One region of the Rhizobium sp. ARZ01 genome, then DNA from elsewhere that is predicted to be linked to it. Evidence: predicted binding sites of a transcription regulator. Region 1 holds the regulator's gene; each other region holds the start of a gene.
What was found. Region 1 encodes PhoB, which activates phosphate uptake and scavenging genes when phosphate is short. Its sites were predicted from a motif close to TGTCATNNANCTGTCAT; they were not measured.
Positions count from the first base shown of each region.

Region 2: phnC (phosphonate ABC transporter ATP-binding protein) is a predicted target of PhoB. The motif match lies at 1,869-1,885, and genes of this name have one in related genera.
Region 3: IB238_RS03695 (esterase-like activity of phytase family protein) is a predicted target of PhoB. The motif match lies at 1,719-1,735, and genes of this name have one in related genera.

Region 1 covers NZ_JACVAE010000002.1:255,341-258,592, reverse strand. The annotation lists gene pstB (phosphate ABC transporter ATP-binding protein PstB) at 1-121, shown strand, start outside; gene phoU (phosphate signaling complex protein PhoU) at 178-891, shown strand; gene phoB (phosphate regulon transcriptional regulator PhoB) at 938-1,621, shown strand; gene IB238_RS15350 (GcrA family cell cycle regulator) at 1,719-2,237, opposite strand; gene IB238_RS15345 (aspartate aminotransferase family protein) at 2,664-3,252, shown strand, end outside.
Region 2 covers NZ_JACVAE010000002.1:6,134-9,385, forward strand. The annotation lists gene phnD (phosphonate ABC transporter substrate-binding protein) at 1-871, opposite strand, end outside; gene phnC (phosphonate ABC transporter ATP-binding protein) at 955-1,812, opposite strand; gene IB238_RS14160 (DapH/DapD/GlmU-related protein) at 1,943-2,557, opposite strand; gene phnL (phosphonate C-P lyase system protein PhnL) at 2,554-3,252, opposite strand, start outside.
Region 3 covers NZ_JACVAE010000001.1:787,342-790,593, reverse strand. The annotation lists gene IB238_RS03710 (DUF1326 domain-containing protein) at 1-156, shown strand, start outside; gene IB238_RS03705 (class I SAM-dependent methyltransferase) at 174-977, opposite strand; gene IB238_RS03700 (VOC family protein) at 1,182-1,550, opposite strand; gene IB238_RS03695 (esterase-like activity of phytase family protein) at 1,788-3,146, shown strand.

The DNA of each region.
Region 1 (3,252 bases):
GTCGCAGCGCACCGCCATGTTTCACCTCGGTAATCTCGTCGAGGAGAACGAGACCGACAAGATGTTCACCAATCCGGATGACCAGCGCACGCAGGACTACATCATGGGCCGCTTCGGTTGACGCGAGCCCGGTCCCGGATGAAGACCCGGCGCATCTGCGCCCGTTGAGGAAAGACCATGTCATCGACCCATATCGTTTCGATCTACGACGAAGAACTAAAGTATCTCACCCGCCGCATTTCCGAGATGGGTGGCACTGCTGAACAGATGGTGGGCGACAGCGTACGTGCGCTGGTCAACACCGACACGGCACTTGCCCAGAAGGTGATTTCCGAGGACGTTGTCCTCGACAATGCCGAGCGGCAGATCAACGAGAAGGCGATCCTGACGATCGCCAAGCGGCAGCCGATGGCGGCGGACCTGCGCGAGATCATGGGCGCGATCCGTATTGCCGCCGAACTCGAACGCGTCGGCGACCTCGGCAAGAACAACGCCAAGCGCGTCATCGCCGTGCAGAGTTCGGGCATGCCGCGCAAGCTGGCTCGCGGGCTGGAGCATCTCGCCGAACTGGCGCTGATGCAGCTGAAGGAGGTTCTCGACGTTTACGCCTCGCGCAACATCGAGAAGGCCAAGGAGATCCGCGAGCGCGACGATGAGATCGATGCGATCTACACCTCGCTGTTCCGTGAACTCCTGACCTACATGATGGAAGACCCGCGCAACATCACGCCCTGCACGCATCTCCTGTTCTGCGCCAAGAACATCGAGCGTATCGGCGACCACGCCACAAACATTGCCGAGACGATCTTCTACATGGCGACAGGTGCGCCGCCGGAAGGCGAGCGCCCGAAGGACGATCACACCACCTCGGTCGGCGCGGTCAAGGAATGATCGCCTCGAAGCCTCTGAACATTAGATCCCCGGGAGTTCCCAAGGTATGGTTCCCAAGATAACCGTGGTCGAAGACGAGGAGGCGCTGAGCGTCCTCCTGCGCTATAACCTTGAGGCTGAGGGCTTCGAGGTCGACACGATCCTGCGCGGCGACGAAGCGGAGATACGGCTGCAGGAACGCCAGCCGGATCTTCTGATCCTCGACTGGATGCTGCCCGGTGTCTCCGGCATCGAGCTTTGCCGGCGCCTGCGCCAGCGCTCCGAGACTGAGCGCCTGCCGATCATCATGCTGACGGCACGTGGCGAAGAAAACGAACGAGTCCGTGGCCTTGCCACCGGTGCCGACGACTATGTGGTGAAGCCCTTCTCGACGCCCGAGCTGATGGCGCGGGTCAAAGCGATGCTCCGGCGCGCGCGGCCCGAAGTGGTCTCGACACTTCTGAAGTGCGGCGACATCGAACTCGACCGTGAGACCCATCGTGTCCATCGCCGGACGCGGGAAGTTCGCCTCGGCCCGACCGAGTTCCGGCTGCTCGAATTCCTCATGGCATCCCCCGGCCGCGTCTACTCGCGTTCGCAGTTGCTCGATGGTGTCTGGGGCCACGACATCTACGTCGATGAGCGTACTGTGGATGTCCATGTCGGCCGGCTGCGCAAGGCGCTGAATTTCTCCAACATGCAGGACGTCATACGCACAGTGCGCGGGGCGGGGTATTCGCTGGAGGCGTAAGAGCGTCGCGACGCGACAATCGGAAACGAAAACGGGCCTTGAGGGGCCCGTTTGCATTTGTCTCGCTGCTTGTTCGCTAGGAAAGGGCGGTGCCCGATCAACGCATCCGGCGACGTTCGGCTGACGGCTGATAGGCCAGTCGCTGATGATAGAGGCAGTACGGCGAGTTGTCCGGGGACTCGTTGCCGCAGAAATGAAATTCTTCCGTCAGCGGATCGCCGTTCGGCCACTTGCAGGTGCGCTCGGTCAGCTCCGTCAGTTCCAGCCGACGCGACATCGGCAGGACCACGTTGGTGACGACCCGGGTAGCTGGCAGGTCGTCATACTCAAAGGCGACCTCTTCCTTGATGACGGTTGCGCCTGCCGGGCGGACAACCGTGCGGGTTGCCACGCGGGGCGCGAAGTTTGCAGGGCGCGGCGCAGACGCCGGTCGCTTGGCGCGGGTCGCAGTCGGCGTGCCGCCCGCCTTGGCGCGGCCGGGCAGCGCGAGCCGATGGACTTTGCCGATCACCGCGTTGCGACTGACGCCGCCGAGTTGTGCTGCGATCTGGCTGGCACTCAGTCCTTCGGACCAGAGCTTCTTGAGCTTCTCGACCCTCTCGTCTGTCCAGTTCATCTACCGCCTCCGTTCCAGCGTTCGCTACCGGGAATCCCTCTCCAGCGCCCCGGATGGCTCCGGAGCACGGAACGCTCTGATACTGTTGGTGACTAGTTCCGCCGCATGCAGTCTAGCAATTGACTTTTAACCTACTGACAGGGGGACTCTGTGACAAGAGTCGCGGGAATCCGGCCGATTCGATTTTCCAGTTTTCCCCAACTTGCTCGTAAGGTGTGACTCACTTGCGACACTTCCATCGAGTGTTGTGAATCGTCACGCAGCGGTATGTTAAGGCCGATTGACGTTGCGTCCTTTTGTTGACATCGGCCCCTGAAATGCAGATAGTGCGGCCGCCGCCGAAAGGCGGCATTTTCGATTTTTCCCGTGAGGAAAAGACAAGCCCGGGAACTGTATTCCGCATCCGCTGCGAAGGAGATACGCGCCATGGCTGATGCCACGCCGCTTTACGAGACCTATCTGCGTGCGCCGCTGCGTTTCGAGCGCGGCGAGGGCGTCTGGCTGATCGCGGAGGATGGTTCGCGCTATCTCGATTTTGCAGCCGGCGTCGCGGTCAATTCGCTGGGGCATGCCCATCCTCATCTGGTCGAGAGCCTGAAGGCACAGGCCGACAAGGTCTGGCATCTGTCGAACCTGTACGAGGTTCCTGGACAGGAAACGCTCGGCAAGCGGCTGACGGAGGCGACCTTTGCCGATAAGGTGTTCTTCACCAATTCCGGCGCCGAGGCGCTGGAATGCGCGATCAAGACGGCACGGCGCTATCATTTCGCCAAGGGTCATCCCGGCAAGTTCCATGTCATCACCTTCGAGGGTGCCTTCCATGGCCGTACGCTTGCGACGATTGCCGCCGGCGGCCAGGAGAAATATCTCGAAGGCTTCGGGCCGAAGGCGCCCGGTTTCTACCAGGTGCCTTTCGGCGATATCGCTGCCGTCAAGAACGCGATAACCGAAGAAACTGCGGCGATCCTGATCGAGCCGGTGCAGGGCGAGGGCGGCATCCGCGTCGTGTCGAACG
Region 2 (3,252 bases), 250 kb from region 1:
TCGGCTTGTAGAAGTCGGCGTTGACCTCGGTGAAATTGGTGAAATCGCCGCCCATGACGGCGGTGAAGCAGGCAGCGTCGGCCTTCGGCAGATCGAGCATGAACTGCTTGAACTTCGCCTTCATCTCGTCATCCATCGAGGAACGCACGACGATTGGACCGTTCGGGATCAGTGGCGAGCGCCACAGTTCCACGAGATCGTTCATGTCGAGAATACCCTTCTCTACCATCTTGTGCAGGTTGCCCGAGGTATAGCCGTCCTTGAACTCGCCGACACCCGACCCCCACGTCGTGCCAGCGTCGAACGTGCCCTTGACGACTTCGAGAACTAGGTTTTCATGGCCGCCGCCGAAGCCTGTCTCGCCGAAGAATTCCTTGACCGGTCCGCCAATGGACTCCGGCAGGGTGACGAGCGGAACGAGGTAGCCGGAGGTGGAGTCCGGATCGGCGAAGCCGAGCTTCTTGCCCTTCAGGTCTTCCAGCTTGGTGATGCCGCTATCCTTGCGGGCCACCATGATCGAGTAGTAGCCGGTGGATCCATCGGTCTGGACGGTCGTCAGGATCGGCTCGACCGCCTTGGGATCGGCGAGATAGATCTTGGCAAAGCCGGAAGCGCCGAGTTCGGCGTAGTCGAGCGTGCCGCCGAGCAGACCCTGGATGACGCCGTCATAGTCGGCAGCGGGGAAGAAGGAGACCTTCTCAAAGCCGAGGTCAGCCTTCAGCTTGTCGCCGAGGCACTGGAAGTTGCGCAGGCGGTCGGCTTCATTTTCGCCGCCGATGATGCCGACGCGGAATTCCTTCAGGTCTTCCGCCTGCACGTGGCCGACGAGCGCCAAGAGGGCGACGGCGCCGAAAAGAGCTTTCTTCAGCATGGACTTCTCTCCTGTTTGACCGGCCTCGCCGGCTTTGAGAATGGCTATGACCCTTGACGCGGGCCATTCGATCCCGGCAGGCTTCAGATGCCGGCCAGTGCCAGCGGTTGCACGCCAGCGGATTCCTTGATGTTGTCCTGCACGAGCGGCGCACGAACGCCGCTGATGCTCGTCGAGGTCATGGTCTCGTCGATCTCCGCACCGTCAGCGCCCGCGCCGTAGATCGCGCGCACCGCCGCGGCATCCAGTTCGCGCGCAGGGCCGTCGAAGACGATTCGGCCGGCCGACATGCCGATGATGCGTTCGCAGTAGTTCCGGGCCGTATCGAGCGTGTGAAGGTTGGTGATGACGGTGATGCCCTCGCGCTCGTTGATGTCGCGCAGCGCATCCATGACCACCTTTGCGTTGAGCGGGTCGAGTGAGGCGATCGGCTCGTCGGCGAGGATCATCTTCGGCTGCTGCATCAGGGCACGGGCGATCGCCACGCGCTGCTGCTGCCCACCCGATAGCGTGCCCGCCATCTGCAACGCCGTCTGCTCGATGCCGAGGCGCTCGAGCGCCGCAATCGCCATGATGCGCTCCTCGCGGGTGAACATATTGAGGATGCTGAGCGCCGTGGACCGATGGTTCAGGCGACCGAGCAGCACATTGGTCAGAACGTCGAGGCGCGGCACAAGGTTGAACTGCTGGAAGATCATCGCGCAGTCGCGCTGCCAGTTGCGCAAGGCCGCACCGCGCAGAGAGGATACTTCCACGTCGCCGAAGTGGATCGAGCCTTCGCTCGGATCGACCAGCCGGTTGATCATGCGCAGCAGCGTCGACTTGCCCGCCCCCGATCGGCCGATGACGCCGACCATCTGGCCCTGCGGGATGTCGATGTTGACGGCGTTGACCGCGGCATGTCCGCCGAACCGGCGCGTGACGTTCATCAGGCGAAACATGGCATCCCCTTTCGAGGGCTCGTCATTGATCTTGTTGGGGGCTTTACCGACGCCAGATGAAAGCCGAATGTCAGTTTCATGTCGGTTTGGTAACAATCCACAAAGCCCAGATTTCCAGGGCTTTGCGAGATCACGCGCCATAGCGGGCGAGGAAGTTCTCAGCGTCGAGCGCGCGGAAATCGTCGAGTGCAGAACGCAGCCTGGCATGATCCCAGTCCCACCAGGCGAGCTTCTCGAAGCGTTCGGCAACGTGCTTGCCGAAGCGGTCGCGGATCAGTTTCGCCGGCACGCCGCCGACGATGGTGTAGGGGGCGACGTCTTTCGTGACGACGGCGCCAGAGCCGATGACGGCACCGTTGCCGACCGTGACACCGGGAAGGATCGTCGCGCCATGGCCGATCCAGACGTCGTGCCCGATTGACACGCGGTGCGCCCGCCGCCAGGCGAAGAAGCCCTCCTCCTTGTCGGCATCCGGCCAGTAGTCGGCGGCGCGGTAGGTGAAATGGTGCAGCGTCGCCCGCCACATCGGGTGGTTCGTCGCGTTGATCCGCACCGACGAGGCGATATTTGCAAACTTGCCGATCGTGGCGCACCAGACGGAGCCGTCTTCCATGATGTAGGAGTAGTCCCCGAGCTCGGTCTCGCTGATGCGGCAGCGCTCGGCGACTTCAGTGTAGCGGCCAAGCGTGCAGTCGCTCACCCGCGCCGTCGGATCGACCAACGGCGTCTCTGACAGCTTCGTCATGCCGCTGCCCTCCTGGGCGAGAAGGCGGAAACGTCGACGACCCGGTCGGCCACCTTCGTGCGAACATCGTCGTCGTGGAAGATGCCGAGCAGAGCCACCCCTGCCCGCTGCTTCTCCTCGATCATACCGACGACGATCTCTCGGTTCTTCGCGTCGAGAGAGGCGGTCGGTTCGTCGAGCAACAGGATGCGGTGCTCGGTGATGAAGCCGCGCGCGATGTTGACGCGCTGCTGCTCGCCGCCGGAGAAGGTGGCCGGCGGCAGTTGCCAGAGCTCGCACGGCAGGTTGAGACGCGCCAGCATCTCCGCCGCCTTGTCACGGGCTACAGCCGGAAGCTCGCCATCTGCAACGAGAGGATCGGCAACGACATCGATCGCTGCGACGCGCGGCACGACGCGCAGGAACTGGCTGACATAGCCGAGCGTGACGCGGCGAACGGCGAGCACGGTGCGCGGATCGGCGCTGGCGAGGTCGATCACCTTGCCTTCGTGTTCGACGAGGATCTGGCCGCAGTCGACGCCGTAATTGCCGTAGACCATCTTCAACAGCGAGCTCTTGCCGATGCCGGACGGGCCGCCGAGGACGACGCACTCACCGGCCTTGACGGAAAAGTTGACGTCGGAGACGACCGGCAGGCGGATGCCGTCCCTCAGGTGCATGGTGAAGCTTTTTTCGACTTCGGAAACGACGAGTGG
Region 3 (3,252 bases), on a different contig from region 1:
CTCGGCACGACCACGATCACAGGGGATATGGAGATGGCGTTCGAAGACAGCTGGGCGCATTTTTGTGTTCACCACTTCGATCAGCATGGCCTGGTCCGCCAACGATCAAGGCTCACCGCATGGCTTGATCGCATGAGCCAACTTTCTGGTGATTAGCGGCCCTGCCGGCAGCTTCAGGCAGGCCCGGCTTTCTGCGCCATAACGATCAGGGCAGGCATGTCGAACTCGATCGCCCCTCCGTCGATCACGAATGGCTGCAGGACCGTCTGCGACTCCTTCAGAATCCGGGCAAACTGATCGTCTGTGAGCACGCCGCCGAGCGTCCACACGCAGGCACGCTCCGTCGAGACGAGCGCATCGATCGAGTGAAAGCGAACCCTTCCGTTTCGCCGGGCGACTTTTGCATTTCCAATGCCCGCCTCCCGGCAAATGTCCTGCAACTGCTTGGCATCCCCAAGAACGAACGGCGCCCGGAAGGCGTCGCCGACCTCCCTGCCGAATAAACGATCCAGCAGCTGTGCAAAGGCGCTGTAGCCCGGCGAATTGTCGACGCTGTCGCAGACGGCGACCGCCAACCGGCCGCCCGGTTTCAGTACCCGCATCATCTCACGCAGGGCCTGCGGCCTGTCCTGGAAGAACATGAGGCCGAACTGGCTGACGACGGCGTCGAAGCTGTCGTCAGCCAGCGGCAACGCTTCGGCCGCGCCCTCCAGCCACTCGATGCGCGTATCCTTTTTGCGCGCCACGTCCAGCATCTCGGGGTTCGCGTCCAGTCCGACCACCGACCCGGCCGGGCCAACGATGGAGGCAACCGCGAGCGTCAGCGCGCCCGTGCCACAGGCGACGTCGAGCACATGATTGCCCGCTCGTACCGACGCGTCCGCCGCGACCACAGGCCCCCACTGCGCGAAAAGTGCGGGGACGAAGTGGGCGTCGTATACTTCTGCGGGACCAAGTGGGGATTCAGGCGCGGTCATGATGCTGCCTCCAAGCCAAACGCCGCCGCTGCGACGGCGCGTCCGGCGCTGAAATCGAAGGCGTCTGCCTGCCGTCGTGATGGTATTCGCGGGGGCGGCAAACCGGGACCCCGAGTTTATCAAAGCTGAACGTTCGTCGCAGCGATTTCCCGATCTCATAAAGCAGATGTCACGGACGGCAACTTTCGCTCCGTAGGGGAAAATCTAGTCCGCAAGAACCTGCATCAATTCGATACGATTGCCGAAAGGGTCGTTCACATACTTTCGCACATACCCGTCAAGCGGTTGATCGGAGACGGCGCGAAACCCTGCCGCTTCCAGTGTGGCACAGACGTCTGAAAGGTCGTCGACAACAAATCCGGGATGGGCTTTCTTTGCCGGCCTGAAATCGGGATCAACGCCAAGGTGTACCTTGACGCCATCGGCTTCGAACCAACAGCCTCCTCGTGCCGCCAGATGCGATGGCTTTTCCACTTCATTCAACCCGAGCAAGCCTTGATAGAAGGCACGCGCTGCCTCCTCCTGCCCCGCGGGCATCGCCAGTTGAACATGATCAATCCGCCTGACAGTCATTCTCTCTCCCTCCCTTTTTCGGCACCCCACACTTTTGGAAGATAGCGCTTCCTGCCATCGCAACAATGGACACTTTTGGCGCAGCCTGCCGGCGGCGTTGCGGCACCCTGTGTCCAAACGCTGGATAACGCCCCGCAAGCAGCTTCCGTCACGAAAGCTTCAGCCAACTGTCAAGCAGCGGTCATGCGCAACACCTATCGGGACGATGTTCGATCCTTCCACAACAAGGTGAATTCCATGACGAAATCGCTCCTGGCCGGCGCAGCGCTCGCCTTTCTCCTCTCCGGTACCGCACTTGCCGGCGACACCGAGTTTCCCGCGACGCTGAAGGCGCATGCGATCCTTCCCGCAAACACGATCATCGCTGCACCCGCCGATGCTGCCGACTACCTGAAGACTTCGGGCAAGTTCACGACGGCCGACCGCAAGCGGGCCGTACAACTCGGCACCGTTGCCGGTAAGGACGGCGTGCGCCCGACCGGCCTGTCACTGCCGTTCGACGGTCAGCCGATGCAGGGCTTTTCCGGCATCAAGGCGATGGACGATGGCACGTTCTGGACGCTGTCGGACAACGGCTTCGGCAACAAGCTGAACTCGACCGACGCGATGCTTATGCTCCACAACGTCAAGTTCGACTGGGACAAGGGCACGATGGAACCGGTCAAGACGGTGTTCCTCTCCGATCCGGACCGGAAGGCGCCCTTCCCGATCGTGATGGAAGGTTCCGCAACCCGCTACCTGACCGGCGGCGACTTCGACGTGGAATCGATCCAGCCGGTCGAGGACGGCTTCTGGATCGGCGAGGAATTCGGCCCCTACATCCTGAAGTTCGACCGGGACGGCAAGCTCACAGACGTCGTTGCGACCGTCATCGACGGCAAGCCAGTTCTGTCGCCGGACAACCCGACACTGACCGTGCCGGCAGATCCGTCGAAGAAGATGCCGGTCTTCAACCTGAAGCGTTCGGGCGGCTACGAGGGCATGGCGCTGTCGAAGGACGGATCCAAGCTCTACGGCCTGCTGGAAGGGCCGCTGTGGGTCGACAATGAATCGGTCGAGCAGGCGGACGGTCGTCCGGCGCTCCGCATTGTCGAATTCGACGTCGCCACCAAGGCCTGGACGGGCCGCAGCTGGCTCTACCCGCTGGCCGAGGGCGGCGAGGCGATTGGCGACTTCAACATGCTGGACGAGACGACGGCGCTCGTAATCGAACGCGACAACGGCGTCGGCACGGCGGACAAGGCCTGCGCCGACCCGAAGGATCCGAAGCCGGATTGCTTCGCGGTCGCCTCGAAGGTGAAGCGCATCTACAAGATCGAGATGAGCGACGCAAACGTCGGCAAGGCCGTGCGCAAGATCGGCTACATCGACCTGCTGAAGGTTGCCGATCCCGACAACAGGAAGCGCCAGGGAGGCGGCGACGGCTTCTACGACATGCCGTTCCTGACGATCGAGAACGTCGACCGGGTGGACGACACGCACATCATCGTCGGCAACGACAACAACCTGCCCTTCTCCGCCGGCCGCTTCGTCGACAAGGCCGACGACAACGAGTTCGTTCTGCTTGAGGCGGGTGAATTGCTGAAGGCCAAGTAATCGGGCCGAAATTGAAAGGGGCGGCTGATGCCGCCCCCCCCCCCCGGGCGCAGTGACAAATGATGCCGGCAAGAGCATAGTCGGCTGGGGCTGATCGTGTCGCTGT